Regions from separate parts of the Streptomyces sp. NPDC057565 genome, predicted to be linked through region 1. Evidence: riboswitches for the same ligand, from Rfam matches in the RefSeq annotation. Region 1 holds a riboswitch; each other region holds the start of a gene.
What was found. A riboswitch is a leader RNA that binds a small molecule or an ion and turns the genes downstream of it on or off. The one in region 1 is predicted to bind cyclic di-AMP.

Region 2: linked by a shared signal. The riboswitch ahead of ACFU8W_RS30370 (NlpC/P60 family protein) and the one ahead of ACFU8W_RS02645 (transglycosylase SLT domain-containing protein) in region 1 are both predicted to bind cyclic di-AMP.
Region 3: linked by a shared signal. The riboswitch ahead of ACFU8W_RS07205 (M23 family metallopeptidase) and the one ahead of ACFU8W_RS02645 (transglycosylase SLT domain-containing protein) in region 1 are both predicted to bind cyclic di-AMP.
Region 4: linked by a shared signal. The riboswitch ahead of ACFU8W_RS28165 (C40 family peptidase) and the one ahead of ACFU8W_RS02645 (transglycosylase SLT domain-containing protein) in region 1 are both predicted to bind cyclic di-AMP.

What each region holds. Positions count from the first base shown of each region.
Region 1 is NZ_JBHVFU010000001.1:646,468-654,110, reverse strand. It holds gene ACFU8W_RS02660 (dihydrodipicolinate reductase) at 134-1,213, shown strand; gene ACFU8W_RS02655 (carboxymuconolactone decarboxylase family protein) at 1,210-1,689, shown strand; gene ACFU8W_RS02650 (GMC oxidoreductase) at 1,693-3,321, opposite strand; gene ACFU8W_RS02645 (transglycosylase SLT domain-containing protein) at 3,560-4,327, opposite strand; cyclic di-AMP (ydaO/yuaA leader) riboswitch at 4,332-4,517, opposite strand; gene ACFU8W_RS02640 (DUF5996 family protein) at 5,094-6,047, shown strand; gene ACFU8W_RS02635 (UBP-type zinc finger domain-containing protein) at 6,059-6,418, opposite strand; gene ACFU8W_RS02630 (aromatic acid exporter family protein) at 6,676-7,643, opposite strand, start outside.
Region 2 is NZ_JBHVFU010000022.1:86,807-94,449, reverse strand. It holds gene ACFU8W_RS30380 (M23 family metallopeptidase) at 1-396, shown strand, start outside; gene pcrA (DNA helicase PcrA) at 451-2,904, opposite strand; cyclic di-AMP (ydaO/yuaA leader) riboswitch at 3,162-3,326, shown strand; gene ACFU8W_RS30370 (NlpC/P60 family protein) at 3,325-4,503, shown strand; gene ACFU8W_RS30365 (hypothetical protein) at 4,575-4,928, opposite strand; gene ACFU8W_RS30360 (NlpC/P60 family protein) at 5,286-6,323, shown strand; gene ACFU8W_RS30355 (response regulator transcription factor) at 6,550-7,245, opposite strand; gene ACFU8W_RS30350 (PspC domain-containing protein) at 7,242-7,643, opposite strand, start outside.
Region 3 is NZ_JBHVFU010000002.1:687,802-695,444, forward strand. It holds gene ACFU8W_RS07175 (sulfite oxidase) at 1-1,190, shown strand, start outside; gene ACFU8W_RS07180 (SHOCT domain-containing protein) at 1,144-1,557, opposite strand; gene ACFU8W_RS07185 (hypothetical protein) at 1,752-1,973, shown strand; gene ACFU8W_RS07190 (SPFH domain-containing protein) at 2,071-3,267, shown strand; tRNA gene ACFU8W_RS07195 (tRNA-Met) at 3,548-3,621, shown strand; gene ACFU8W_RS07200 (PP2C family protein-serine/threonine phosphatase) at 3,851-5,005, shown strand; cyclic di-AMP (ydaO/yuaA leader) riboswitch at 5,267-5,419, shown strand; gene ACFU8W_RS07205 (M23 family metallopeptidase) at 5,431-6,537, shown strand; gene ACFU8W_RS07210 (aldo/keto reductase) at 6,692-7,636, shown strand.
Region 4 is NZ_JBHVFU010000019.1:31,365-39,007, forward strand. It holds gene ACFU8W_RS28125 (adenosylmethionine--8-amino-7-oxononanoate transaminase) at 1-145, opposite strand, end outside; gene bioB (biotin synthase BioB) at 138-1,322, opposite strand; gene ACFU8W_RS28135 (8-amino-7-oxononanoate synthase) at 1,467-2,609, shown strand; gene ACFU8W_RS28140 (DUF397 domain-containing protein) at 2,623-2,829, opposite strand; gene ACFU8W_RS28145 (helix-turn-helix transcriptional regulator) at 2,857-3,714, opposite strand; gene ACFU8W_RS28150 (ATP-binding protein) at 3,918-4,349, shown strand; gene ACFU8W_RS28155 (LysR family transcriptional regulator) at 4,372-5,289, opposite strand; gene ACFU8W_RS28160 (LysE family translocator) at 5,362-6,003, shown strand; gene ACFU8W_RS28165 (C40 family peptidase) at 6,045-6,518, opposite strand; cyclic di-AMP (ydaO/yuaA leader) riboswitch at 6,522-6,707, opposite strand; gene ACFU8W_RS28170 (hypothetical protein) at 7,023-7,331, opposite strand; gene ACFU8W_RS28175 (ATP-dependent Clp protease proteolytic subunit) at 7,339-7,643, opposite strand, start outside.

The DNA.
Region 1 (7,643 bases):
CATCAGCCTTGGCGGACGCGGGCGGCCGCAGCCCGAGGGGCGTCGCAGGGGCGGCCGACTCCCCTGCTCCGCCCGGCGAACTCGTCACGTCGCGGCACTAGGAAGTGACAGGTCCTCTCGCTACCCTCCGCGCATGATTTCCACCGTCGTCTGGGGCACGGGCAACGTCGGCCGCGCCGCGATCCGCGCTGTCGAGGCCCATCCGGCGCTCCAGCTCACCGCCGTGCTCGTCCACAATCCCGACAAGGTGGGACGTGACGCGGGCGAACTCGGCGGGCTCGATCATCCGCTGGGGATCGTGGCGGGCGACGACGTCGATGCTGTGTTGGCCACCGGTTCGCAGGCCGTCGTGTACGCCGCGTCCGGCGACATCCGCCCCGACGAGGCTCTCGCCGACATCACCAGGGCGATCCGGGCCGGGGCCGTGGTCGTCACCCCCGCGCTGTACGCCCTGTACGACCAGTTGGGCGCCCCGTCGGAGCTGCGGGATCCGGTGCTGGACGCCGTCGCGGCCGGTGGCGGCTCGCTGTTCGTCTCGGGTGTCGACCCCGGCTGGGGCAATGACGTACTCCCGCTGCTGATCAGCGGACTCGGCACCTGCGTGGACGTGATCCGCTGTCAGGAGATCTTCGACTACTCCACCTACGACCAGGAGGAATCGGTCCGGTACCTGGTCGGCATGGGCCAGCCGATGGAATACGAGCCTCTGATGCTCGCACCGACCGTCCCGACCATGGTGTGGGGTGGGCAGATACGGCTGATGGCCAGGGCTCTGGGGGCCGAACTCGACGACATCCGCGAGACGTTGGACCGGCGACCGCTCGACGCCACGGTGAGCACCAGGACGATGGGCACGTTCGAGGCCGGCACTCAGGGCGCCGTGCGGTTCGAAGTGCAGGGCATCGTCGGGGGCGAACCCCGCATCGTCATCGAGCACATCACGCGCATTCACCCCTCCTGCGCACCGGACTGGCCGACGCCGCCCGACGGTGACGGCGCACATCGAGTGATCATCGAGGGCCGTCCGCGCATCGAGGTCACGGTCGAGGCCACCGACGAGGGCCAGAACAGGTCCGCCGGCGGGAACGCCACCGCGGTCGGCCGGCTCGTGAGCGCCATCGACTGGCTCGTGGACGCGGAACCAGGAATCTACGACGCGCTCGACGTCCCGCTGCGCCCCGCAGTCGGCAGGCTCGGAAGGAGACATCCATGAACATCGACATCCCCGAGGGCAAGGACGCGATCGAGTACGTGTGGGGCGAGATGGTGCCCGGGATCGGGATCGCCGCATCGAACTTCTCGCTGTCGGTGTACGCCCACACGACCCTGGGACTGCGCGAGTTCGAAGCCGCACGGTTGCGGATCGCCCAGATCAACGGGTGCCTCTTCTGCCTCGACTGGCGGACCGAACGGGACGGTGTGAAGGTCGAGGAGGAATTCGCCGACGCGGTGACCCAGTGGCGCACCACCGACGTTTTCGACGACCGGACCCGGTTGGCCGCCGAATACGCCGAGCGGTACGCCTTGGATCACCACAACCTCGACGACGCGTTCTGGTCCCGGATGACCGCGCACTACAGTCAGCTCGAGATCGTGGAGCTGAGCATGAGCATCGGATCGTGGCTGGCCTTCGGCCGGCTCAACCATGTGCTGGGCCTCGACACCGTGTGCGCGCTGCCCGGCCGTTGATCGTCACAGGTCGGTGGCGATGATCTTCTCGATGTTCCGTTCGGCGAGCGCGGTGATGGTGACGAACGGGTTGACGCTGGTGTTGCCGGGGATCAGCGAGCCGTCGATGACGTACAGGCCCACGTAGCCGTGCAGGCGGCCGTAGTTGTCGGTGGCCCGGTTCAGCACCGCGCCGCCGAGCGGGTGGTACGTGAGGTGGTCGCCCCAGATCTTGTAGGTGCCGAAGAGATCGGTCCGGTAGATCGTCCCCTCCTTCTGGTTGATCCTGTCGAAGATCGTCTTGGCGGCGTCGATGGACGGCTGCTTCCAGGCGGTCTGCCAGTTCAGGTCGACCGTGCCCGTCGCGGCGTTCCAGGAGAACTCGGCCCGGTTCGGGTTCTTGGTGATGGAGAGGTAGAACGAGGCGTATGTCTCGATCCCGGTGGGCAGTGGCGCAACCTCGGCGAACGCGCCACCGGCGGCCCAGTTGTCGATGCCGCCCGTGGGAATGGACGCCTGAAGGCTGCCGGTCGGGTCCCACAGGTGATTGGCCCGGCCGCACATGACGTTGCCGTTGTCGCCCCACCCTTTGCCGATCTCGTTGTTCAGGCCGGGGAGCGCGCCGGTGGCCTTCAGCTTGACCAGCAGCTTGCTGGTGCCCACGCTGCCGGCCGCGAAGAACACCCGGTCGGCGGTCACCGTCTTGGTGGCCGTGGTGACACCGCCGGTGTCGATCTGGTCGATGACGACCGTGTAGCCGCCACCTGCCGCCGGGGCGACCGAAGTGACCTTGTGCAGCGGCGAGATGGCGACCCTGCCGGTGGCTCTGATCCGGTCGAGGTACGTCTTCTGCAGCGATTTCTTGCCGTAGTTGTTGCCGTAGAGGATCTCGCCGGCCAGCGCCGACCTGGGGACGGTTCCGGCCTCTTCCTGCCTCATGTAGTCCCAGTCGTACACGGTGGGCACGAAGACGAACGGGAAGCCGGCACGTTCGGCCTGCTTACGGCCGACCCGGGCGTACTGGTAGCACGCGGCGGTGTCGAACCAGGCCGGATCGATGGTGCCGGCCCCGAGCCCGGCATTGGCGCGCGGGTAGTAGATGCCGTACATCTCGTCGGCGTCCACCGACGGGAGGACGGCTCCGAAGTTCTCGCGCTTGGGGGTGACCGCCATCCCGCCGTTGACCAGCGAGCCGCCACCGACACCGCGGCCCTGGTAGACGGTGATCCCGCTGAACTCCTCGGCGTCGAGGATCCCCGTGTTGCGGGTGATGTTCTTGTCGATGGGGAAGCCGAGGAAGTTGCTGAGCGGCTGCTTGGTCCTGGTGCGGAGCCAGTACGACCGACTGTCCGGGGAGGTCGTGTTGGCGAAGATCTTGCCGTCCGGGCCGGGGGTGTCCCAGGCCATGCCCATTTCGATCATGTGCACGTCGACGCCTGCCTGGGCGAGACGCAGCGCGGCGACGGAGCCGCCGTATCCGGTGCCGATCACGAGGGCCGGGACATGGGCCCCGGAGTCGATCGGAGCGGCTGCGGAGCGGACCCCGGCCTGGGCCGGGATGGCGTGACCCGCGAGGGCCACGGCTCCTAAAATAGAACCAGTTCCTGTGATGAATCTTCGACGCGAAACGCCCTTGGGGCCTGCATCACGCATGGTAGAGTCACTCATGTGACACGCCTCACTCTCTTAAGAGTGAAACTGGTTCTACTGCTGTTTGCGTGTCAAGTCACTACATACCTGCGGGTAACCTGCACCCGATCGAGCGACCCGGACACGCAACGTCACGCGTCACCCTGGACCGCGCGGCAGGAGGACAGGACCGACGGGAACGGGTGGCGAAGCCCCATCGGACCCTCGCCACCCGTCATTCCCGAATCGACGCAATCGGGGGTCAGTAGGCCCCGAAGACGTTGTCGATCGAGCCGTACTTGGCGGCGGCGTAGTTGCACGCGGCCGTGATGTTGGCGACCGGGTCGTAGGGGTCCATCGACGTACCGGGCACGTGGTAGGCCCGGAAGGTGGGGTCGATGACCTGCAGGAGCCCCTTGGACGGCGTGCCCTTGGCTGCGTTCGAGTCCCAGTTGTTGATGGCCCGGGGGTTGCCCGAGGACTCGCGCATGATGTTGCGGTGGATGCCGTCGTAGCTGCCGGGGATGCCGTGCTTGGCCATGACGGCCAGCGACTCCTTGATCCAGCCGTCGAGGTCGTTCGTGTACGTCGTGGGCTTGGGGGTGACCGCAGCAGCGGTGCTCGCGGCCGTCGTGGACTCGACTGCCGCGGGCGCGGCCTTGGCGCCGATGGTGAGCTTCTGGCCCGGGTGGATCACGCCGGGGTCGGCTCCGATGACCGCTCGATTGTCCTTGTACAGCTGCTGCCAGCCGCCGCTCACGGACTGACTCAGGGCGATCTTGTAAAGGGTGTCACCGGCTATCACGGAATAGGTGGAGGGCGTAGCCGCCCGCACTGCAGTCGGCTTGGCGGGGGCGGCAGCGGGCGCCACCGTCTTGGCGACGGCTGTGACAGGCTGCGCCGGCGCTGCCGAGGCAACGGTGGCCCCGATCATCGGAAGAGCCAGAGCGGCTCCGCCCGTGCTCACGGCAATGATTCCGCGAGTCAGCGAACCGGACTTACGACGACGGTGGTTACCCATTGCGGGCATGGCGCATTCCTCTCCGTCGCCTACGAGGTGAGCTGTCGGGTTGAGGCTGGAGTTGCCTTGCCGTATGGGAATACGACTTCACCCCTAGCCGTTCCGGATACCGGATCGGCGGCTTGCCTGGGTCCCCCGCTCCTGCCGTACGTGAATGGTCGGGTTCCCGGACGGCGGCAGGATTCGGCGTTCCATCCGGATTGACGGTGACCGTAGGCGAGAAACTCCGACCTGAACAAGCCCCCATTTCTCGATCACAATTCATTTACAAGATCGAGTCGCGGAATTTCTCCCGATCCACCCCGACCCACGAAGCCAACTTTCTTGGCGCAGCAGGGAACCGAGCGGCACGCCGCTGCGTCCGCGCGCCCGAAAGGTGACTCTCACCACTCAGTCCGAAAAGGGCGATTTGCCCATCACGCAAGGCCTCGACTCGTGAGGGTTGCGCATGCATCCAGACAGCCGAGCGGCTTCCCCTAATCGCCAAAATTGCGACATTCAGCAGATATTGGCGTCGGCGGGCAGGCACTCGGGCCTCCGACTCGTCGGGAAGGGCGCCTCCGGGGAGGCGCCCGGGAGCAGTCGCGCGTCACGCGTCTGCGTCGACTGCGGCGCACGAGTGGCCGCCCGCCCCGGCCAGGTCGCGCAGGTTCACACGAACGACACCACGACGGCGGCACGAGGTGCCGTACGCCTTCGGCATGGCCATGATGGTGCGGAAGAACGCCCTGCCCGCCCACCGGGACCGTCCGGCAGCACGAAAGAAGTGATGGCGATGGAGCTGTTCCCGCCCATGCCGCTCGCCGAGTGGCGTGACACCAAAGAGACGCTCCACCGCTTCGCGCAGGTCGTCGGAAAGATCCGTCTCGCGGCCAGTGTCCGACGCAATCACTGGTGGAACGTTCCGTTTCACCTCACTGGCCGCGGTATCACCACCCGCCCCATGGGGCAGATCGACGGCAACCCGATTTTCACGGTGGACTTCGACTTCGTCGGCCATCGCCTCGTCATCACAAGACTGGACGGCGTGACGGTCTCGTTCCCGCTTTCGGGCCAGTCCGTGGCGTCCTTCCACAAGAAGGTCATGGCCGCCCTGGAAGCGCTGGGCATCAAGGTGGATATCAACGTGCCCAAGCCATTCGATCTGCCCGACGCCGACCGGCCGTTCGCCGAGGACACCCAGCACGCGGCATACGATCCCGAACACGCCAACCGGTATTGGCAGGTTCTCAGTCAAGTGGCACTGGTACTGGAGGAATTCGCGGCGCGGTTTTCGGGGAAAGTCAGTCCCGTGCACCATTTCTGGCACACCTTCGATATCGCCCACACCCGATTTTCGGAGCGTCAGATCGACCAGCCCCACCAGATCGACCCGGTGACGCGGGAGGCCTACTCCCAAGAAGTGATCAGCTTCGGTTTCTGGTTCGGTGACGACAAGTTCGCCGCGCCCGCGTTCTACTCGTACACCGCTCCCGAACCGGCGCAGTTGGCGGAGGAACCGCTCACTCCGGTGTCGGCGCAGTGGGTGGATCGTGGCGGCAGCCATCTGGCGGTGCTGCCGTACGACGCGGCCCGCACCGAGAGCGATCCCCGTGCGGCCGTACTCGCCTTCTACGAAAGCGCCTATCAGGCCGGAGCGGGGCGCGCCGGCTGGGACATCGGCCGTCTCGCCTGTCCCGGCGGGATGACCGATCCGTGTCTGAGGACCCGTATGTCTGCCGGTGGCTGAGGAGCGCCGCTTCAGTGCAGCTGCTGCTCCCAGTCCGCGGGGACCTTGTCCTGGGGACCCGGGGTCGGCTGGTCAACCGGGTGCGAGGTGGGCGGGAGCAGCTCCAATCCCTCGTAATATTCCTCGGTCTCGATGTTCCAGAGCCAGTTCTCCCCTGGCTCGAAGCTGGCGAGGAAGGGATGTCCTGCCTCGCGTGCGTGCTTCGTACCGTGCTGCGAGGGGGAGGAATCGCAGCAGCCGATGTGACCGCACGCGGCGCAGCGGCGCAGGTGCAGCCACCATCCCGGTCCGTCGCCCGCCAAGCAGTCCGCACATCCCGTCCCGCTGGGAGCCGCGGCGAGATCGATGCCTGGGATCTGGTCAGGTGCCATGTGACGTTCCTCCGTGATCAGGCGCGAGACTGCGGACCCTGCGGGTCTCGGCCCCGGCGCTCTGAGGCTTCCGGTTCCCCTCCTGCATCGTAAGGCCGGGCTGCGGGGTCCGCCTGCGTCGAACAGCCGTGCCGGACTCCGGCCGCCGCTCGATGGTGTGAAGTACCCACCCTGCAGGGGGCGTTCGCGTGTGTGGGCGGCAGCCGAGCCGGGGCGTTCGGGCGTCGCGGGGCGCGCGGTCTCCTGTCGCCTCGCCCTCACGCTCCCGGGACTGTCGGCTGCGTGGCCCGGGGGCTGCCGAGCCGCCGCCGCAGTGCGGCGAGCCGGGGATGGCGTTCGTGCAGTTCAGCAGAGTGGCGGTCGAGTTCCTCGCCGAGGCGTTCGGCGCGCTTGTCGATGTCCAGCTCATCCAGAATGCGGTCGACCTCGGCGAGCAGTGCACCGTGCAGTTGCCACTGTCGGGGATGCTCCTGGACGTCCTCGAGCAGGAGGTCGGCCACCACGTCCCGAGTGGCGCGGCTGGCGGCCAGTGCGGCGGCAAGTCGCGACTCCGCCTCCTCGGCATTGGCGGACACCGGGGTGGTGATCAGCGTGGAGAAGCTCTCGATGGCGTCGGCCATCTGCGCGAAGAGTTCCCGGAGCGAGGCAGCCACGTCCTCCGGGAACATGGTTTCCTCGGTCCGGGCTTTGGCCAGGTCCGTCAGCGTGCGGGCCAGCACGCGGAGCACCACGGCACAGATCTCCAGTGTGTCGAGTCCGGTACGCAGGACGATGCGGTACAGAAGACCCTGCCGGATCCGGGGGTTGAGCAGGAGGCTCTCCTCGGCCTGCCGCAGCGAGGCGTCGACGGCCACGATGTCGTGGTCGAGTCTGCGGGCGTCGTGCAGTCTCGCCGCCGCCTGCGCGACAGAGATGTGGCCGCCGACCTCCTCACCCATGGCCCGGAACATCCGTCCCATCTCCCGTGCCAGTTCGTCGATGGACACGCCCGCGTTCTGCACCCATACGGGCGGTGCGAGCAGGTTGAACAACAGGCCGACGCCCGCACCGATCAGGGTCTCCAGAACGCGGTCCCACGCGGTGGCGGCGACCTGGGAGACGCCGAGGACGAGCATCGCGCTGATGGCGACTTCCGGCACGAACTCGTCCACCCGCACCATCCGGCCGATGATCAGCGAGCTGAAGATCGTCAGACCCAGGCTCCACCAGCTCAGACCCACCAGGG
Region 2 (7,643 bases), on a different contig from region 1:
CCCAAGTTCCTCCTGCCGGTCAAGCAGCACGGCCTCAGCGCCTACTACGGTCAGGCGGGCGTCAACTGGATGTCCGTGCACACGGGTATCGACTTCCCCGTCTCGTACGGCACTCCGGTGATGGCCGCGACCGACGGCACCGTACGCACCCAGTGGAACAGCGCCTACGGGAACATGGCCATCGTCACCACGGCCGACGGTACCGAGACCTGGTACTGCCATCTGAGCAGCACCAGGATCCGCTCGGGCCCGGTCAAGGCCGGTGACGTCATCGCGTACTCCGGGAACTCCGGCAACTCCACCGGCCCGCACCTGCACTTCGAGGTCCGGCCCGGTGGCGGAGCGGCCATAGACCCGCTGCCCTGGCTCCGCAGCCACGGCCTCGACCCGACCTGAGCTGCAGAGCCCGACACGGCACAGGCCCCGCCCGTCGGCTCCGGAGCGGCCCCCCTAGAGCTTCTCCACCGGCGCGTACCGCAGCAGCAGCTTCTTCGGTCGTTCGTCCCCGAAGTCGACCGTCGCCTTCGCCTGGTCGCCGATCCCCTCGACCGCCGTCACCGTGCCGAGCCCGAACTGGTCGTGCGTGACCCGGTCCCCGACCACCAGCGTGACCGTCGGCTTGTCCGAGGTACGCCGGGTCGCGAAGCCCGAGGGGCCCGAGCGGGCGCGCGACGAGGACAGCGACGACGTGATCCCCGACGTCGGTCCGGCCGGGGCCGCCATCGGCCCGGTCCGCTTCCACTCCAGGTGCTGGTCCGGGATCTCCTCCAGGAACCGCGACGGCGGGTTGTACGAGGGCTGACCCCACGCACTGCGCATCGCCGCCCGGGTCAGATACAGCCGCTCACGGGCACGGGTGATGCCGACGTACGCGAGGCGCCGCTCCTCCTCCAGCTCCTTGACCTGTCCCAGGGCGCGCATGTGCGGGAAGACGCCGTCCTCCATGCCGGTCAGGAACACCACCGGGAATTCGAGCCCCTTGGCCGTGTGCAGCGTCATCAGCGTGATGACGCCGGAGCCGTCCTCGTCCTCGTCGGGGATCTGGTCGGAGTCGGCCACGAGCGCGACCTTCTCCAGGAACTCGGCGAGCGTGCCCGTGCCCGCACCTTCCTCCCCGGCGGACTCCCCCCGCTCCTGCTCGAATTCGAGCGCGACGGCGGCGAGTTCCTGGAGGTTCTCGATCCGCGTCTCGTCCTGCGGGTCCGTGGACGCCTGGAGTTCGGCGAGATAGCCGGTCCGTTCCAGCACCGCCTCCAGCACCACGGCGGGGCCCGCGCCGGACTCGACGATCGTGCGCAGCTCCTCCATCAGCGTGTTGAACCGCTTGACGGCATTGGCCGAGCGGGCCGCCATGCCGTACGCCTCGTCGACGCGGCGCAGTGCCTGCGGGAACGTGATCTTCTCGCGCAGCGACAGTGCGTCGATCATCGCCTCGGCGCGATCGCCGATACCGCGCTTGGGCACGTTGAGGATGCGGCGCAGCGGGACGGTGTCCTCGGGGTTGGCGAGGACCCGGAGGTAGGCCAGGATGTCCCGGACCTCCTTGCGCTCGTAGAAGCGCACGCCGCCGACGACCTTGTAGGGCAGGCCGACGCGAATGAAGATCTCTTCGAAGACGCGGGACTGCGCGTTCGTCCGGTAGAAGATCGCGACGTCGCCGGCCTTCGCGTCGCCCGCGTCGGTCAGCCGGTCGATCTCGTCGGCGACGAACTGCGCCTCGTCGTGCTCGGTGTCCGCGACATAGCCGGTGATCCGGGCGCCCTCGCCCGCGTTCGTCCAGAGGTTCTTGGGGCGGCGGCTCTCGTTGCGCTCGATGACCGCGTTGGCGGCGGAGAGGATCGTCTGCGTGGAGCGGTAGTTCTGCTCCAGCAGGATCGTCGTCGCGTTCGGGTAGTCCTCCTCGAACTGGAGGATGTTGCGGATCGTCGCGCCGCGGAAGGCGTAGATCGACTGGTCGGCGTCACCCACGACGCAGAGCTCGGCGGGGGCGTCGGCCTCTCCGGCCGGGCCGACCAGCTCGCGTACGAGCGTGTACTGCGCGTGGTTGGTGTCCTGGTACTCGTCGACGAGGACGTGCCGGAAGCGGCGTCGGTAGTGCTCGGCGACGTCGGGGAACGCCTGGAGCAGATGGACCGTCGTCATGATGATGTCGTCGAAGTCCAGTGCGTTGGCCTCGCGCAGCCGGGACTGGTACATCGCGTACGCCTGGGCGAGCGTCTTCTCGAAGCCGTCCGCGGCCTGGCCGGCGAAGGTCTCCTCGTCGATCAGCTCGTTCTTCAGGTTCGAGACCTTGGCCGTGAACGACTTCGGCGGGAAGCGCTTCGGGTCGAGGTCCAGATCGCGGCAGACCAGGGCCATCAGCCGCTTGGAGTCGGCCGCGTCGTAGATCGAGAACGACGAGGTGAAGCCGAGCCGCTTCGACTCGCGGCGCAGGATCCGCACGCACGCGCTGTGGAACGTCATGACCCACATGGCGTTGGCGCGCGGTCCGACGAGCTGCTCGACGCGCTCCTTCATCTCGCCCGCGGCCTTGTTGGTGAAGGTGATCGCCAGGATCTGGCCGGGGTGCACGCCCCGCTCGGCCAGCAGGTGGGCGATCCGGTGGGTGAGCACCCGGGTCTTGCCGGAGCCTGCGCCGGCGACGATGAGCAGCGGCGATCCGGCGTGCACGACCGCGGCGCGCTGCTCGGTGTTCAGCCCGTCGAGCAGGGCGGCGGAGTCGATGGCGGGGCGGTGGGCGCCGTCCCGGTAGTACGCGTCCCGGGGCGGCGGGGGTGCGTCGAAGACACCCGCGAAGAGGTCCTCCGGCACCGCTTCGGGTGCGGAGTCCTCGGGGGGCGGCGGGGGTTCTTCCTCCGAGTGCTGGAGGCCGGCCAGGAAACTGTCGTCAAAGAGGCTGCTCATCGCCTCACGAGTCTAGGGCGACGCACCGACACTCTGCGGCCGCATGGGAAAGCGCGGCCGGAAGGCACCTACGTACGGAGAGCACCCGCCCACGCCCCGTAAGGAAATCGGGGCCCAAACCGCCTCCTCCGACCCCTCTTCGCCAAGGTCACGAAAACGTATCGGGCATATCGAACATCAAGCTTCACAGCGGCACCACGGTTGGCTAGCGTGCTCCGTCGGGCGGCCCGTACCCCCTTGAGGCGAACCACGCCGAGCGGGCTCCCCCGCCGAATCCGCGCTGCCCACAGGGAAGTTCGGAACCGGGGACCCACATGCGAAACCGGGGTGAATCGGTCTGTATCCCCACTCGGACCGTAGGGCAGCCTTCCGTTCCGCCCGAACCCGACAGCTAACCCGGTAGGCGGTCCACGGAAGGAGATGCCGGCTTTGGCATCGCATCGCAAACCGCGCAGCCGAGTACGCACCACCACCCCCGCCGTCGGGCTCACGACGGCCGCACTGGCAGGCGTGACCCTGCTGTCGACCCAGAGCGCCACGGCCACCCCGAGCGCACCCAAGCCCAGCATCGAGGACGTGCAGAAGAAGGTCGACGACCTCTACCGGCAGGCGGGCACCGCGACCCAGCAGTACAACCAGGCGAAAGAGGCCTCCGCCACGCAGCGCGGCAAGGTCGACGCCCTGCTGGAGGACGTGGCCGAGCGCGCCGACAAGCTGAACGAGGCGCGCAGAACACTCGGCAACTACGCGGCCGCGCAGTACCGCACCGGCTCCATCGCCCCGACCGCCACCTTCTTCCTGGCCAACGACCCGCAGTCGTACTTCGACCAGAACCAGCTGATGAACCGGATGACCGCCCAGCAGCAGAAGGCGGTCACGGACTTCCGTACGCAGCAGGCAGCGGCGGCGAAGAAGCGCACCGAGGCGACGAAGAGCCTGGAGACGCTCACCGAGTCCCAGGCCACGCTGCGGACCAGCAAGCAATCCGTCCAGAAGAAGCTGGGCGAGGCGCGCGCGATGCTGTCGAAGCTGACGGCCGAGGAGAAGGCGCGGCTGGCGGCACTGGAGCGCGAGAAGGAGGCGGAGGCCAAGCGCAAGGCGGAGGAACTCGCCCGCCGGCAGGCCGCCGCCAAGGCCGAGGCGGACCGCAAGGCCCAGGAGGCGGCGAAGAAGGCCGCCTCCACCAGTGGCACGGGGACGGGCACGGGAACCGGGACCGGGACCGGGACCGGCTCGGACACCAGTGCCACCACGAAGGCCGAGAAGGTTCTCGCCTTCGCCCGCGCCCAGATCGGCAAGCCGTACGTCTGGGGAGCGGCGGGCCCCTCCTCGTACGACTGCTCGGGGCTGACCCAGGCCGCCTGGAAGGCAGCGGGCGTCGACATCCCCCGCACCACTTGGGACCAGGTGAAGATCGGCACCCGGATAGCCACGGCCGACCTGAAGCCGGGCGACCTCGTCTTCTTCTACGACGACATCAGCCACGTCGGTATCTACAAGGGCGACGGCATGATGATCCACGCCCCGAAGCCGGGGGCGAACGTCCGCGAGGAGTCGATCTACTACATGCCGATCTACGGCAGCGTGCGCCCGGCATGACGCCGAGCCCGCATAAGAGGAGCCCCTGCCGGGTCCGGCAGGGGCTCGCTTTTCATGCGGGCGGGTCCGGCTCAGGTCCAGAGTGTCGCGATGAAGATGTTGGCGACCGTCAGTCCGCCGACCGCCGCGAACACACCCTTCTCGACCTTCTCCTCGTCCCGCTTGATGTAGACCAGCGCGAGGATCACCACCAGGACCGCCAGCTTCACGCCGATCTTGATGTTGTTGACCGGGTGGTCGTCGGCCTGGTTGAGTCCGACCAGCGCGACACCGGTGACCAGCATGGTCAGCGCGCCGTGCAGCATCGCCGGGACGAAGCGTGCCGTGCCTGCGCCCATCGCCTTCATCTGGGTCAGGAAGCCGCCCAGGAGGGCGGCGATGCCGATGATGTGCAGCGCGACGAAGACATTGATGAGTACGTCCATGAGGCCGCAGCCTAGCCGGGGCCATATCACCCCTCTTCGGCGAGGTGGGGGCTACCCGGCATTTCGCTCCCATCTGCACCAATTGCCTGACTCTGATGGAATTTTCCAGCCACTCGGCGACAACACATTGCCAAATTCGGGCAATAGCCGTCATTGCGACCCTTCCTCGCGCCCTGGGCCTAGCGTCCCTGTCCAGGTGGCCGGCTTCAGCACCGCTCCGCACCCGGACGGCAGCCCGGTCACCCCGCCGAGAAATCCGGCGGCGGGCCGCTCCCCCTGTTGGCGTCCCGCCGCCGGACCTCTCAGCGGCCCGCCGGTAGGCCCCGACGGGCAGTCGACCGAAGGAGCCCCGCCCCTGTGGCAGTGCATCGGAAACCCAGGCAGCGCCCGCACGCCGGCTCCGCCGCCCGCACCGCAGCCACCCTCGCCTTCGCCGGGGCCGCGACCGCCGCCGTCCTGCCGGGCTCCGCGCACGCCGAACCACAGCCCACCCCCACCCGGATCAAGGCCGCGGTGGACCGGCTGTACCACGACGCCGAGGTCGCCACCGAGCAGTACAACGGCGCGAAGGAGGAGGCGACCGCCGCCGCCAGGTCCTTGAACGCACTGCGCGACGAGGCCGCCCGCAGGACCGAACGCCTCAATGCCTCCCGTAAGGCACTCGGTTCGCTCGCCGCCGCGGAGTACCGCACGGGCGGCCTCGACCCCGCCGTGCAGCTGGCGCTGTCCTCGGACCCCGACCAGTATCTGCAACGGGCCTCGTACGTGGAGTGGGCCTCCGACCGCCAGGCGGCCGAGGTCTCCAACGTGCAGCGGCAGGTCACCGAGATCGCCCAGCTGCGCACGGAGGCGAAGAACGAGCTGGCGGCCCTCACCGCCCGCCGGGCCGACCTGAAGAAGCACCGGACGACGGTCAGGGCCAGACTGGCCGACGCCCGGAGGCTCCTGGACACCCTCTCGCCCGCGGAGCGCTCCGGGTTCGAACGCGTGGGCGCCGCCCGCGCGGATCGCAGCGCCCCGCGCCTAGGCACCACCCAGGCTCCCAACGCCCGCGCCGCGGAGGCCGTCGCGTTCGCCTACGGGGCGCTCGGCAAGCCGTACGTCTGGGGCGCAACCGGACCGTCCTCGTTCGACTGCTCCGGGCTGACCCAGGCCGCCTGGCGCTCCGCCGGCGTCTCACTCCCCCGCACCACATACACCCAGATCAACGCCGGCCGGCATGTCCCCCGCTCCGAACTCGTCCCCGGTGACCTGGTGTTCTTCTACTCCGGGGTCAGCCATGTCGGTCTCTACATCGGCGACGGACAGATGATCCACGCACCGCACCCCGGAGCACCGGTCCGCATCGCGCCGATCGACAACATGCCCTTCGCGGGAGCGACCCGGGTCGCATAGGCTCCCTCGCTCCGCAGTTCGCGGTCCTGACTCCGGAATCCCACCGGACGGTCGAAGGGAACCCGTACGCCCATGGACGCCGCCGCCCACGTACAGCACCACGGGTAAGTGGTGTGGCTGGAGCCGGCCGACGCCGCTGTGGAACGGATCCACGCGGGCATCGGCTACCGAAGGGTCGGCGAGAGACTCAACATCTCCATCGACCCCGAACGGGAGAACGGCTGACTCAGACCAGCCGTCGGGCCGTCGCCCACCGCGTCAGCTCGTGCCGGTTCGACAGCTGGAGTTTCCGCAGCACCGCCGAGACATGCGACTCGACCGTCTTCACCGAGATGAACAGCTGCTTGGCAATCTCCTTGTACGCATAGCCGCGCGCGATCAGCCGCAGCACCTCGCGCTCGCGCTGCGTCAGCCGGTCCAGGTCCTCGTCGACGGGCGGCGCGTCCGTCGAGGCGAACGCGTCGAGGACGAAGCCGGCCAGCCGGGGCGAGAACACCGCGTCGCCCTCCTGCACCCGGAAGACCGAATCGACCAGATCGGTGCCGGTGATCGTCTTGGTGACGTAGCCGCGTGCGCCGCCGCGGATGACACCGATGACATCCTCGGCGGCGTCCGAGACGGACAGCGCAAGGAAGCGCACCGGGTTCTCGACCGCGCCCATCAGCGGGGCGCAGCGGCGCAACACCTCGACGCCGCCGCCGCCCGGCAGGTGCACGTCGAGGAGGACGACCTCGGGGCGGGTCGCCGTGATGACGGTGACCGCCTGGTCGACATCGGCGGCCTCGCCGACGACCTCGACACCGGTCTCCTCGGTGCGGCCGATCTCGGCCTGGACTCCGGTGCGGAACATCCGGTGGTCGTCGACGAGCACGACCCGTACCCGGCGCTCCGGGCCCCCGATCGCTTCGGTGGTCTCGGTCATTCGCCCGCCCTCTCCATCTCCAGCTCGACTTCCGTGCCCCCGCCGGGCACCGAACGCAGCCGCGCCGTACCGCCGTTGCGCTGCATCCGGCCGATGATTGATTCTCGTACGCCCATTCTGTCCCCCGGTACGGAATCCGGATCGAATCCCGGACCACGGTCCCGTACGGAGACGAAGACCGTGCGGCCCTCGACCTCCGCGTAGACCTGCACGGCGCCGCCCTCGCCACCGTACTTCGCGGCATTGACCATCGCCTCGCGTGCGGCCTGCATCTGCGCGGCGAGCTTCTCGTCGAGCGGGCAGTCGCCGACGACGACGACCTCCAGTGGGACACCGTGCTTGTCCTCGACCTCGGCGGCGGCGCGTTTGACGGCTTCGGCGAGGGTCTCCGGTTCGTC
Region 3 (7,643 bases), on a different contig from region 1:
ACGGACCCCTTGGTGATGTGAGCCTGCCGGGGCGCCTCGCCGAGCCCGGCGAGGGCATCAGCCCGGAGGAACTCGCGCTCGCCGCCCGCAACCACGGTCTGCCGCTGGAGGCGCTGCGCTACGACATCACCCCGCCCGGACTGCACTATGTGCTGGTCCACTACGACATCCCCGAGATCCGGGACGGCTCCGTGCAGCTCACCGTGCACGGCAGGGTCCGGACGCCGCTGGCACTGGATCTGGCGGCGCTGCGGTCGTTCCCGGCCGTCACACTGCGCGTCACGATGGAGTGCGCGGGCAATGGCCGGGCCCGGCTCGTACCGCGGCCGGTGAGCCAGCCGTGGCTGGTCGAGGCGGTCGGTACGGCGGAGTGGACGGGGGTGCCGCTGCGGCTGCTGCTCGCCGAGGCCGGGGTGGAGCCGGACGCCGTCGAGGCGGTGTTCTGCGGTGCCGACCACGGTATCGAGCGGGGCGTCGAGCAGGACTACCGGCGGAGCCTGCCGGTGGACGTGGCCACCGGCGACACGCCGGAGGTGCTGGTGGCGTACGCGATGAACGGCGGTCCGCTGCCGCCGCAGCACGGCCATCCGCTGCGGCTGGTGGTGCCCGGCTGGTACGGCATGGCGCACGTGAAATGGCTTCGGGAGATCCGACTCACCGAGACCCCGTTCACCGGCTTCCAGCAGACGACCGCCTACCGCTACCGGCAGGAGCCCGACGATCCCGGTGAAGCCGTCACCCGGATGGCCCCCCGGGCGCTGATGATCCCGCCCGGGTTCCCGGATTTCATGTCCCGGACCCGTTTCGTACGCCCCGGCCGGGTGCTGCTCCGGGGCCGCGCCTGGTCGGGGGAGCCGCCGGTCGCCCGGGTCGAGGTGAGCACGGACGACGGCCGCTCCTGGTACGACGCCGAGCTCGCCCCGCCGGACGGGGACGGCAGGCACGCGTGGGCCTGGCAACGGTGGCAGGCGCCGTGGAAGGCGGTGCCGGGCACCCATGTCCTCAGCGCCCGTGCCACCGATGCCGGTGGCCGGGTCCAGCCCCTCACCCAGCCGTGGAACCGTGGCGGCTTCGGCAACAACCTGATCCAGCGGATCGTCGTCCACTGCGGGTGGGGTGAGCCCACTGCGGAGTGGGATGAGCTCAGACGAGGAGCTTCGTCTTCGCCCGCTGGAACTCCTCGTCCGTGATCGCGCCGCGGTCCTTGAGCTCGGCGAGTTTCGCCAGCTCCTCGACGCTGCTGCCGCGTTTCGCCTGGCCGGTCGTGTCACCGGTGGCGGCGGCTTCCCGTACGTACGCCTTGAAGGCGGCTTCCCGCTCCTTGGCTTCCGCGACGTCGCGCTTCCCCATGGATTTACCGCGTGCGATCACGTAGATCAGGACGCCGAGGTACGGCACCACCAGGGCCAGGATCAGCCAGCCCGCCTTCGCCCAGCCGCCGAGGTCGTCGCTGCGGAAGATGTCCGCGATGACCTTGAAGAGGAGGAAGAGCCACATGATCCAGAGGAAGAACCAGAGCATGGTCCAGAAGAGGTTGAGCAGAGGGTAGTTGTCCACGTTCCGCTCCCTGGTCGTCGCGTCGTTCGGCTCGTCGCTCCGTGTCGGTGACACAGTCCTGAACGACTGAATCCTCAATCAGTCATATCATCAGATTTCGGACCCTGCTCGCTGTCGTGCGGACCGTTCCTCAGGGGCCGTTCCCCAGAGGCGGCGCGGAGTACCGTGGAATGACCGAGGGAGGCGTGTGGCGTATGAGCGCCGCAGATGGGTCCGCCTGGAGCCCGATCGGGGCGATCGGCCGTGTCACCGTGCCGATCCCGCCGAACGGTCCCGGCGAAGTACTGGTGGCCGTACGGGGTGGGTCGGAGGCCTACACCGCATGGTCGGCGACGTCGATCGACAGGGACGTACGCGTCGTTGTCGTCGACTCGGTCTCGGCACGCGGCGTGATCGTCGAACGCTTGCCGTCCTGAAGCGAACCGACGCCGGGGAACGACGCCGGGGGACAGCGATGAGCGCCGCCGCACCGGGACAGCACGTCGAGAAAAGGCGTACGGCAGGAGTCCGCTCATGTTGTTCTGGCACGTTCCCGCCCCCAACGAGGCGATGCTCATCTCCGGATCGAAACGGCAGACGCACGACACCCAGTTCCGGATCGTCACCGGTCACGGCAGTTTCGTCGTGCCGGTGAAGCAGAAGGTGCGCATGCTCTCCCTGGCGCTGCGCGAGGCGGAGATCACCGAGGACTGCGTCACCCAGCAGGGCATCCGTCTCAACGTCCGCGCCGTCGCCGTCTTCAAGGTCGGTGATGACGCCGTCTCCATCGCGAACGCCGCCCGCCGCTTCCTGTCCGAACAGGACCAGATGGAGGAGCTCGCCGGCCGGATCTTCGCCGGACACCTGCGTTCCATCGTCGGCGGGCTGACCGTCGAGCAGATCATCCGGGAGCGGAACCGGGTCTCCCAGGAGGTCATCGCGGGCAGCCACGGCGAGATGGAGAAGCTCGGCATCGTCGTGGACGCCCTCCAGATCCAGGAGATCGAGGACTCCACCGGCTACATCAAGAACCTCGCCGCCCCGCACGCGGCCGCCGTCGCCAGCCAGGCGCGGATCGCCCAGGCCAGGGCCGACCAGGAGGCGACCGAGCGGGAGCAGCAGGCCGCGGCGCTCAAGGCCGAGTACGAACGGGACACCGCGATCAAGCGGGCCGGCTTCCTCGCCGAGACCGAGCAGTGCAACGCCCGTGCCGCCCAGGCCGGACCGCTGGCCCAGGCCAGGGCCTCGCACGAGGTCGTCGAGGAGCAGACCGCACTGGCCGAGCGGCAGGCGTCGCTGGCCGCGCAACGGCTGGAGGCGGAGGTCAGGCGTCCGGCCGACGCCGAGGCGTACCGGCAGCGCACGCTCGCCGAGGCCGCCCGCGACCAGACGAAGTTCCAGGCCGACGGCAGTGCGTACGCCGAAAGGACCCTTGCCCAGGCGCAGGCCGACGCCAACACCGCGCGTGCCACCTCGCTCCGGGACGGCAATCAGGAGCTGATCGCGGCCAACCGCATCGTGGAGAACCTGCCGGCCCTGGCCGACGCGGCCGCCCGCGGGATGTCGGGGGCCGACCTCACCGTGCTCAATGGCACCAACGGTGTCAACGAGATGGCGGCGGGCGTGGTCAGCCAGGGGCTGGCGATCCTCCACGCACTCCAGCGCGGCGCGAAGGCGGCGAAGCCGGCGGTCGACGCGAAGCGGGCGCCGCACATCACCGACTCGAGTTGAGCCGGGCTGCTTCTCCGCTCCGGAGGCCTCCGGTACGCAGGATTCCGCCACGAGGGATTTCGCCGCCGATGAGCGCGCCGTGCACGGACGACTGCGGAGTGTGGTCGGTACCGGCAGGGCGAGCGGTGCGGTCATCGTCGGAGGCCCTCCGGGCAGGCTGCGAGCCGGCAATTGCTTCTCGAATTCGACACCTTGGGGCAGCGGTGGGCATGGATGGGCGCAGGCGGACCAGCAAATGGTCAACCGTCCGTCCCGGATGGCGTAGAGTTGTGTTCACCGACGCGGGGTGGAGCAGCTCGGTAGCTCGCTGGGCTCATAACCCAGAGGTCGCAGGTTCAAATCCTGTCCCCGCTACTGAAGAATCAGGCCCGGCATGCACGAAGCATGCCGGGCCTGATTCGTGTGTCCGTCCCCCCTTCGGCCGACGCGGAGTCGCCGCGCGACGCCGCTCCGGCCAGCCTGGGGGAGTGGGGTGCGGCGCCGTCCGCAGTCAGGCGCGTACCGGGCAGGAGACCGCGGGGGCGCATCGGGCAGGAGACCACAGGAGCCGCTGCGCGTACCGGGCAGGAGACCACTGGTGGGGATGGCGGAGAAGCTGCGGGGGGTGCGGGTCGGGGGCGGCAGCCGTTCCCGGCGGTTCGTCGGTGCGCTGCCTGCGCTGATGATCGTCGTCGGGCTCGTGTTCGACATTCTCACCCCGCCGCCGTTCACCGCCGTGCCGCTTTTCGTGGCTGCCCCGCTGGTCGCCGCGCCGTTCTTCACTCGGGCGGGCACCGTCCGTATCGGCGCCGCCTCGCTGCTCTCGATCCTCGTCCTGCGGAGCGAGAGCGGCACGGTGCTGCAGGTCGTGCCGTCCCTCGAGGTCCTCACCGTGCTCACCGTCTCGGTCCTCGCCCTCTTCATCAACGGAGTCGTACGGCGAGGCACTGAGCAGCTGGCTTCGGCGCGGGTCATCGCGGAGACCGCCATGCGGGCCGTGCTGCCGAAGCCGAACGACTGGATCGGCGGGCTGCGGGTCGCCGCGCGGTACGAGGCGGCGCAGGCGGACGAGTTCGTCGGCGGCGACCTGTTCGCCGTGGTGGACAGCCCGCACGGCGTGCGGCTGGTGGTCGGGGACGTGCGGGGCAAGGGGCTCGACGCGGTCGAGGCGGTGGCGGTGATCATCGGCGCGTTCCGGGAGGCCGCCGAGCAGGAGGCTTCGCTGGAGGACGTGGCGCAGCGGCTGGAGCGGGCGCTGGCGCGGGAGGGGGAGCGGCGCGGCGGGATCGATCCGGTCGAGGGGTTCGTCACCGCGGCACTCGCCGAGATCCCGCACGGCGCCGACGAGGTACGGATCGTCAACCGCGGCCACCCCGAGCCGCTGCTGCTCCATGCCGACGGCGGGGTGGAGGTGCTGGTGCCGAGCGTGCCCGCGCTGCCGCTCGGTATGGGGCTGGGGGTGTGGCCGGACCTGGCCGACGTCTGGAGTCTGGCCGCCGGGACGACGCTGCTCGTCTACACCGACGGCCTCTCCGAGGCTCGGGACAAACAGGGGATCTTCTACGATCCGGCGGCCCGGCTGCGCGGACGGCTCTTCCCCGGGCCCGAGGAGCTGCTGTCCGCACTGACCGATGACGTACGGCTGCACACGGGTGGCAAGTCCACCGACGACCTGGCGCTGGTCGCGGTCGCGCGGCCCGCGGAGGGGCAGCTGGAACGGCGCAGGACGGTGAAGATCGTGGGGCGCGGGCAGGAATGAGTCGCGACTGCGGTGAGCACACGAGGGTGATGCCACCGTGCGTAATCGAAGAGTGCCGCTCCGCATAACGTTTGACGCAACGTCAGAAAGACGGTAGTGGCTGAGCCCGGGTCAACTCGTCCGATTCCACCCGGTTGTGTCCCGTAAAGTCCAGGCCAAGGTCGGCAATGATCAGTGGGAACGGCTTGGAATCGGACCCGTGTGTCTATTAACGTTCGATAACGCAGCGCGGTCGTCCCAGCCGTCGTCAGTGGCGGCACCCGTGCGCGAGCGCCGAATTCCGCAAGGGAACCGGGGAACCACCTACATGGGGTGAATCGGACACCTGTGTCTCGTGAGAGGCAGAGGAATCCGTAGGAGACCTTCCTGCTCCGAACCCGTCAGCTAACCCGGTAGGCGAGAAGGAAGGAAAGGAGTGCGCCCCCGTGGCGTCCAACAAGCCTGCCCCCGAAGCCCCTTCCCGGTTCGGCTCCGACTTCACCACTGAGTACGGATCCGGGACGGACACCGAGTTCGGCACCGAGTTCGGGACCGAAGGCTTCGGAGAGACCGACCGGGCCTGGGAGGAATGGAACCCCACCGAGGAGTCCGTCCGTCCCGTACGCGGCAGGCACCGCGTCGCCAAGCAGCGCAACGGGCTCGCCCGTAGCTCCACGGTTCTCGGTGTCGGCGTCATCGCGGCCGTCGGCGCGGGCGGGATGGCCACCGCGCAGAGCAAGCCGCCGGTCTCCATCTCCCTTCCCGATTCCATCGCGGACAATCTCCCCGACGCCGGCTCCCTCCCCGGTGTGGGCGCGCTGTTCTCCGACGAGTCCGCCACCGACCGGGCCCAGGCCGCGACCGCCGCCGCACCGCTGACCAGTGCGGGCATCACCACCGCCGAGGCCGAGCAGGGTGCCACCGACGCCGGCGAGGCGCTCCGCGCCCGCATCCTCCAGCAGGCCGAGCAGCAGCAGAACGCCGCCGACGCGGAGGCCAGGGCGGCTGAGGAGAAGGCCGCCGCGGAGAAGGCGGCAGCCGAGGCGAAGCAGAAGCAGGACGTCGCGGAGGCCAAGGCCGAGGCCGCGAAGAAGAAGGCGGAGGAAGAGGCGAAGGCGAAGGCCGAGGCCGAGCGGCTCGCCAAACTGGCCGCCAGCTACGCCATCCCCACTTCCTCGTACACGATCACCTCGACCTTCGGCCAAGCCGGTTCGATGTGGTCCTCCGGCTACCACACCGGTCTCGACTTCGCGGCGCCGACCGGCACCCCGATCAAGGCCATCCACACCGGCACCATCAAGTCGGCGGGCTGGTCCGGCTCCTACGGCTACCGCACGGTCCTGGAGCTCGAGGACGGTACGGAACTGTGGTTCTGTCACCAGTCGTCGATCAACGTCAGCGTCGGCCAGAAGGTCACCACCGGTGAGACCATCGGCCGTGTCGGCGCCACGGGAAATGTGACGGGACCTCACCTCCACCTGGAGGTCCACACCTCGAGCGGTACGGGCATCGACCCGATGACCTGGCTGCGCGACAAGGGCCTCACGCCCTGACCCGAGGAACGCGAGCCGTCCCACCGGCCCGCCACCGATCCCCGGCAGTCCTGACGCTCACCCCCCGACGTCAGGGCTGCCGGTCCGTTTCTCCACGGCTTTTCCGTGCACCATGCATGGAATAGCGGCACCGGTGGATTTCGTTGATCCACTTATGACTTCTCTCCGCAGGCTCGGCTCTTCCGACCTTCAGGTCTTCCCGCTCGCCCTCGGCGGCAACGTCTTCGGCTGGACCGCCGACGAGGCGCAGTCGTTCGCCGTCCTCGATGCGTATGCGGCGGCGGGCGGCAATTTCATCGACACCGCCGACTCGTACTCCGCCTGGGTCCCTGGCAACGAGGGCGGCGAGTCGGAGATCGTCATCGGCAAGTGGCTCGCCGCACGCTCCGACCGCTCCGACATCGTCGTCGCGACGAAGGTCGGCGCCCATCCTGCTTACAAGGGCCTCTCCGCGACCACCATCAAGGCCGCGGCCGAGCAGTCGCTGCGCCGTCTCGGCACCGACCACATCGATCTCTACTACACGCACTTCGACGACGAGACCGTCCCGGTCGAGGAGATCATCACCGCTCTCGACCAGTTGGTGAAGGACGGCAAGGTGCGCGCCATCGCCGCCTCCAACATCAGCCCGGAGCGGCTCCAGGCGTCCCTGGACTTCTCCGAGCGCGAGGGGCTGGCCCGCTACGTCGCCCTGCAGCCGCACTACAACCTCGTCTCCCGTGACACCTACGAGGGCGAGCTCCAGGACACCGCCGCCCGCGCCGAGCTCGCCGCTGTCCCGTACTTCGCCCTGGCCTCGGGTTTCCTCACCGGCAAGTACCGTCCGGGCACGTCGGTGGAGAGCGCCCGGGCCGAGAACGCCGGCCGGCACCTGGAGTCGGAGCGGGGCCGGAAGGTCCTGGCCGCACTCGACAAGGTGGCCCAGGAGCGCGGCGCCGAGATCGCGACCGTCGCCCTGGCCTGGCTCGCCGCCCGTCCGACCGTAGCCGCTCCGATCGCCTCGGCCCGCACGGTCGATCAGCTGCCCGCGCTGGTGGCCGTCGCCGGCCTGCGACTGACCGAGCAGGAGCTGGCGGAACTCACCGAGGCGTCCGCCTGACCCGTCA
Region 4 (7,643 bases), on a different contig from region 1:
GGGCCGGTTCGGCGAGCCGCAGACGTACTCCGGACGCGGACTCCACGACCAGCGGCTCCTGCCGGCCCGGCATCGGGCCGTACGGATGCCAGACGTGGTCCCGGTCCAGGGCCCGCAGTTCGGCCGGGGAGAGGGGCTCAGGCATTGGGTGCGAGATCCGTTCCCGCGCCACGACGGCGGACCGCCACCAGATCCGTACGCGCGCCCGGCGTCCCGGCCTCGGCGTCCGCCGGCTCGTCGGCCACGTCACCGCAGGGCGCACAGCCCCCCGCGTGCGAGCCGCAGCCGCCACCGGTCTCCGCTCCGGCCGCCGCGTCCGTACGGTGCCGGGGCAGCGTCGTCGTACCCGCGCCCTCCACCTCGAAACCGGCGTCCGCGATCATGTCCAGATCCGCCTGCCCCGCCTGGCCCTCACTGGTCAGATAGTCGCCCAGGAAGATCGAGTTGACCAGGTGCAGGGCGAGCGGCTGCATCGAGCGCAGATGCACTTCTCGGCCGCCCGCGAGCCGGACCTCGACATCCGGGCAGACGAACCGGACCATCGCCAGAATGCGCAGACAGCGCTGCGGGGTGAGGTTCCACTCCTTGGCGAGAGGGGTCCCCTCGAACGGGATCAGGAAGTTCACCGGAACCGAGTCCGGGTCCAGCTCGCGCAGCGAGAAGACGACGTCGACCAGATCCGCGTCGCTCTCACCCATTCCGGCGATCAGCCCGGAGCACGCCGAGAGTCCCGCGGCCTGCGCCTGCTGGACGGTCTCCACCCGGTCCGCATAGGTGTGGGTGGTGGTGATGTCCCCGTACGTCCCCTCGGACGTATTGAGGTTGTGGTTGTACGCGTCGGCGCCCGCGGAACGCAGCCGGTCGGCCTGCCCGGCGGAGAGCAGACCGAGGCAGGCGCACACCTCGACGCCCTCGTTCTGCTCCTTGATCGCCTCGATCGTCTGCGACACCCGGTCGACGTCCCGGTCCGTCGGACCGCGGCCGCTCGCCACCAGACAGACGCGCTTCGCGCCGCCCGCCACCCCGGCGGCGGCGGCCTTCGACGCCTCGTCCGGTTTCAGCCAGGTGTACTTGAGGATCTCGGCCTTCGAGCCGAGCCGCTGAGAGCAGTACGAGCAGTCCTCCGGGCAGAGCCCGGACTTGAGATTGACCAGATAGTTCAGCTTCACCCGCCGGCCGAACCACTGACGGCGCACCTTCCCGGCCGCGGCCACCACTTCGAGGAGGTCGTCGTCCGAGGTCGCCAGCACGGCGAGCGCTTCTTCGCGGGTCGGCAGCTCGCGCCGCAGCCCCTTGTCCACCAACGTGTTCAGGAGGTCCATGGTCACGATCCTGGCTTACGGCACCGCCCGCAGCCAAGGAGGAACCGGACAACAGAGCCCCCAGAGCCTGTGTGTATCGCCACACCATGACGGGCCGCGCCCCCGGTTAGGGTCTGTGAGCTGCCTACAAAAGGGACCGCCGCCATGTCCTTCGCCCCGTTCGACTGGATCGATGACGAGGCGCGCCGCCGTGCGGACGCCGGGCTCGTCCGTACTCTGCGCCCCCGGCCCGCCGAGCCGGAACTGCTGGACCTCGCGAGCAACGACTACCTGGGCCTCACCCGGCATCCCGAGGTGACCGCTGCCGCCGCCGAGGCCGCGCACCGGTGGGGTGCGGGCGCCACCGGCTCCCGGCTGGTCACCGGTTCCACCGCGCTGCACGCCGAGCTCGAACGCGAACTCGCCGAATTCTGCGGTTTCGAAGCGGCCCTCGTCCTCTCCTCCGGCTACGCGGCCAATCTCGCCGCCCTCACCGCCCTCACCGGCCGTGGCTCCCTGATCGTCTCCGACGCGGGCAATCACGCCTCCATCGTGGACGGCTGCCGCCTCTCCCGGGCGGACACCGTCGTCGTACCCCACGCCGATCCCGAAGCCGTCGCCAAGGAGCTGCGCGCGCACGGCGGCCGCGCCCTGGCCGTCACCGACTCGGTCTTCTCCGTCGACGGAGACGCCGCGCCGCTGCCGGAACTGGCCGACGTCTGCCGTACGGAGGGCGCCGCGCTGCTCGTCGACGACGCGCACGGTCTGGGCGTGCTCGGGGAGGGCGGGCGCGGCGCCCTCGCCGCCGCCGGTCTCGCGGGTGGTGACGGGATCGTCACCACCCTCACCCTCTCCAAGTCCCTGGGCAGTCAGGGCGGCGCGGTCCTCGGCCCGGCCCGGGTGATCGACCATCTGATCAACGCGGCCCGCACCTTCATCTTCGACACCGGGCTCGCACCGGCCGCGACGGGCGCGGCTCTCGCGAGCCTGCGCCTGCTGCGCCGCGAGCCGGCACGCGCGGGCAGGGCCCGTACGGTCGCCACCGCACTGTACGAACGGCTGACCGCGGAGGGGCTGACCGCCGTACGCCCCGACGCCGCAGTCGTCTCGGTCAGGGCGCCTTCGCCGGAAGCGGCGGTGCGCTGGGCGGCCGACTGCCGCGCGGCCGGGATCGCGGTGGGCTGCTTCCGCCCGCCGTCGGTCCCGGACGGCATCTCGCGGCTGCGGCTCACCGCACGGGCCGATCTGACGGAGGCGCAGATCGCGACCGCGGTGGCGACCGTCCTGCGAACCGCGCCACTGACCTGACGGAGCCGGCCGGTCAGCCGACCGGACCGTCGTTCAGGCCGGAGACGAACGAAGTCCAGGCCGCCGCGGAGAACCGCAGCGGGGGCCTGGACACGTCTTTGGAATCCCGCACGGCCAGCTGTTCCGCGCCGAACGGAGCTGCTTCCACGCAGTTGTTCATACCCGTGCTGCGGCTACTGCGCCGCCACCGTAACTCGTGCTGTGCGAGGCAATCGGACATCGGGCCCCCTCGGGCAGTCTGAGGTTCCTAACCGTCGCGGTCGATCGCGGCGATGAGGTCCAACGAGTGCTCCGGCGACAGCGCGTGTGCCTGCATCGTGCGGAAGGCCGAGCTGTACGCCTCAAGGTCTTCTTTCCGCTCCAGGTAGAGGCTACTCGTCAAATGGTCAAGGACGACCACATCCAGATCGGAAGTATTCGGAAATGAGAAGATAACGAACGGTCCAGTGATGCCGATATACCCGCCGACCGAGAACGGCAGCAACTGCACCTGTACATGGGGTAGTTGGGACAACCGTGCCAAATGGCGCAGCTGCTCCCGCATCACTCGGCGCCCGCCGACCTCGCGCCGCAGCACCGCCTCGTCGAGCACCGCGGTCAACCGCAAGGGCGGGTCTGTCCGCAGCACCCCCTGCCGCGTGAGCCGCACCTCCACCAGCGAGTCCAGCTGACCGGCGGGCAGCCCGTCCAGGGACGAACGGGTCACCGCCCGTGCGTAGTCGGCGGTTTGCAGCAGCCCGGGAACAACCGAGGTTTCCAATGTGCGGGCGGTCCGGGCCTGGGACTCCAGACTGATGAAGTCCCGGTACTGGGGTGGGATGAGGCCGCGGTAGGCGTGCCACCAGCCCGTGCCACCACCGCCCGCCGAGCCCGCAAGCATCTCCAGGAGCGCCCGCAACTGTGCGTCGTCCACGCCGTAGGCATCAAGCAACCGGCCCACATCGGCCGGTTTCACCCCACTCGCACCGGTCTCGATCCGGCTCACCTTCGACTGGTGCCAGCCGAGGATCCGTGCGGCGTCCCGACTGGTCAGTCCGGACGTGTGGCGCAGACTCCGCAGTTCCTCCCCGAGTTTGCGGCGACGTACTGCAGGGCCGTGCTGCATCGGAGGCCTCCCTCCCTCTCGTACAGAGGGGCCAGTGTGCCGCCACCCACGCCTGTCCGGGCCGGAGTTCACCGCTTCGAGCGACAGATATATGCATATCTCGTTGGATTGCCGTCACAGCGGGCAGCATCAGTGGCAATCTGGCGCGAAGCGCATCCCGGACCGGTCGTGGGTCGGTCCGGGCAGGAAAGGGACGGCTCGCCATGGCAGACCATCAAGAAGCACGTGTCACTCTGCCCAGCGAGCCGGTCTCGGTCCCCGCAGCCCGGAGATACGTTGCCCGGGTGCTCGCCGATTGGGGACTGCCCGATGACACCGAGACCGCCGACACCATTCGGCTCATCGTCTCGGAACTCGTGACCAACGCCGTCCAGCACACCTTCGGTCAGTCGCCCACCTTCACCGTGGACCTCCGGCTGGAGCGTGAGGAGCAGCTGCACGTCGGGGTGACGGACAGTCACCCCCGTCGGCCCCGGCGCCTGCCCGCCGCCGTGCAGCAGGACAACGGCCGCGGCATGGTGATCATCCGCTGTCTGGCCAAGGAGTGCGGCGGACGTCTCAGGGTCACGCCCACCAGCGAGGGAGGCAAGACCGTCTGGATCGCGCTCCCGTGGACCGCACCCGCCCAGACCTGACTGCCCGAGCGGGCGGCGCACGTCACTGCACCGACGTCGCCCGCCCGAAGCCGCCGCGCAGCAGTGCGCACAGCGTCGCCGCCGCTCCGCTCGCGCGCTCGCCGTGGTGCACCACTGAGATCGTCCGCCGGAACGCCGCGGGTTCCAGCCGCCGCACGGACAGTGGAGTCGGCGACATCGCGGCGACCATCTCCGGCACCACCGCCATCCCGATCCCCGCGCTGACCAGGGCGCACACCAGGGCATAGCCGGGCGACTCGCAGACCACCGCGGGCGTCGCCCCCACCTCGGCCAGGGCGTTCTCCACCCCGCGGCGGGGCGGATGGGCCGGTGCGCTGCTGATCAGCGGCCGGCCTGCCAGCTCCGTCACCGGCAGCCGTCCTGTGCCCTCGGACAGCACCTGGCCGACCGCAGTGATCAGCACCAGCTCCTCGACCAGCAGCGGCTCCACGCAGACCCCGGACGGCACCGGCGCCGCGGGCCCCGGCTCGTACGCATGGGTCAGCGCCAGATCGACCTCGCCCGAGGCGACGGCGGCGATCCCCCCGGGCGGTTCGTAGTCCGTGACGGACAGCTCCACATCCGGGTGGGCGCGCCGGAACGCACTCAGTACCGGCGGCAGCAGATGGATACCCGCCGTGGTGAACGTGCCGACCCGGAGGCGTCCGCCGGAGAGCCCGGCCAGTCGGCTCAGTTCGTGGCGCGCACGGTCCATCTCGTCGAGGACCCGCCGGGCGCGTACGACCAGCAGCTCGCCCGCGGCCGTCAGCCGGGCGCCACGGTGGTGGCGCACCAGCAGCGCGGCGCCCGCCTCCCGCTCCAGCTTGGCCAGCTGCTGGGAGAGTGCGGGCGCGGTGTAGCCGAGGCGGGCGGCGGCGCGTGTGATCGAACCGGCCTCGGCGACAGCCACCAGCGCCGCGAGCCGCGTCGGGTCGAACATTAAGCGTTCCTTTTGGCAGACCCAGAAGATTGCAAGTACATGCTGAAGGCTACGTCGGTCCATGGTGGACCCATGGACGGACAACTCATCGCCTTCATCGGGGTCGCCGCAGGGATGGTGGCGCTGCCGGGCGCGGACTTCACGGTGGTCGTACGGAACGCACTCGCCTCGCGTGCGGCCGGGGTGGCCACGGCGCTGGGGGTTGCCGGGGGACTGCTCATCCACACCGCGCTCGCCGTCGCCGGGCTCGCGGCGGTCCTGGTCACCGTGCCCGTCCTGTTCCGCACGGTGCAGCTGCTCGGCGGGGCGTACGTCCTCTATCTGGGAATCAGCGGCGTGCACGCGGCACGACGCCGCGCCAGGGATGCGGGCGTGGACACGGGAGTGGACGGAGGGCCGACGGCGACCAGCACGCGGCGCGCCCTGCGACAGGGCTTTCTGACCAACGCTCTGAACCCCAAGGCGCCCGTGCTCTTCCTGAGCCTGCTGCCGCAATTCGTCCCTGACGGGCAGCCGCCCCTCCCCAGGACCCTGCTGCTGGCCACCGTCGTCGTGCTGCTCGCGCTGATCTGGTTCCCGTCCGTGGCGCTCCTGGTGGACCGCCTGGGCCGGTGGCTGCGCCGGCCGCGTACCGCCCGCGCCATCGAGGGCGGCAGCGGCGCGGCGCTCACCGCGCTGGGGCTGGTCCTGGTGACCGGACCCCTGGTGCACTGAAGCACGTGGTGAATGGGGGAGCCGGAGGAGAATCGGAGGGATCAGCGAACTCGTCCGTACCAGACGCTCCTCGTCCAGATCTTCTCCAGCCGCACGACGGAACCGGTCTTCGGGGAGTGCCAGATCTTCCCCTTGCCGGCGTAGATGCCGACGTGGTAGACGCTGCGTCCCCAGTGGAAGAAGACCAGATCGCCACGTTTCCGCTTCGACGCCGAGATGTGGCGGGTCTTGTTGTACTGCTGCTGGGCCGTGCGTGGGAGCCTCTTGCCCACCTTCTTGAACGCATACAGCATCAGCCCGGAACAGTCGAAACCGTGGGGGCCGGTGGCCCCGTACCGGTACGGCGATCCTTTCTTCGACGCGGCGATCTTGAGCGCCGTGGTCGCATGCGTCGCGGCCTGGGCGTCGGTCACGGCGCCGGGGACGATCATGGAGCCGCCGACGGCGGCGAGCGTCAGAACCGTGGCCGTACCGGCCCGGGCGCTCAGAAACGGGACATGAACCTGCGCAGTCATGCGCAACCCTTCGTCAGCCGCCTGTGAAGGATGACCTGTCGGGTTCGGGCTGGCGAAGTTGCCCGGCCGCGCGATGCGGCTTCACCCCGAGGGTCGACCGGATGCCGGTCGACCCGTTGTGCTCGGGTCCTCCACTCCTGCCGATCCACTTCTGTCGACCAGTCATCCGGGCGGCGGCAGGACTCGGCGTCCGCCCGGACCGCCTCGCCGTGGTGGCGGGGGCTTGTCGTCCCACGGATCCTGACTCACCGACTGCCGGATTTCCGAACTAAAACAGCGATATGCGAAGTTCACTACCAATCGTCTATTTGGGTGAGCGAGGGGTGATGTGTGTACTCGTCAGGCTGTCTCGACCGGTCCCGTACCAGCGGCGGAACGGCATATTTCGCTCCCCGTCCACGTCGGCGGCGCAAGTCGAGTTGTCCCTCTCGCGGGGGATTCCTTGCGCCGGACGAGCGAGAAAAATTGATCAGCGTGCCGGGCGTGTCGCCCATGGAGAGATGATCAACTCATCGGGGCCGGGGGCACGGTGACCCGTCCGGCCCGCCGTTCCCCGTCCAACACGCGCAGTGCCCGTGCCAACGTGGCGGCGTGGATCTGTGCTTCACCCCGCTCGTGCATCAAGGTGAGCGCGTCCCGCAGGGCGCCCGACCGCGAGGCGAGTGCCTGGGCCGCGCGCAGCGCGCCGTAGGTGTCGCTGCCGCGGGCCGGGTTGATCCGGCCCAGCTGGTCGAGCACTTCCAGGTAGCAGTCGATGAACTCGGCCTCGGCGTGCGTCAGTGCGGGCAGCGGTGGGAGGTGGGGCGGCTGCATCGGCGGTTCACCTCACGCTGTTCGGCGGGAGCGACGCCTTGCGGTTCTCCAGGACGTGGTCCACCAGCCCGTACGCCTTGGCTCCGGCGGCGTCGAGGATCAGGTCGCGCTCGAAGTCGGCGGCGATCCGTTCGGCGCTGCGGCCGGTGTGGCGGGCCAGCACACGGGTGAGCAGCTCACGGACGCGGACCAGTTCCCGCGCCTCGATCTCCAGATCGGACGGTTGGCCCTGAACCGGCTCCGGGAGCTCGGGCTGCTGGACGACGACCCTGGCCCCGGGCAGGGCGTGCCGTCGGCCGGGAGCGCCCGCGG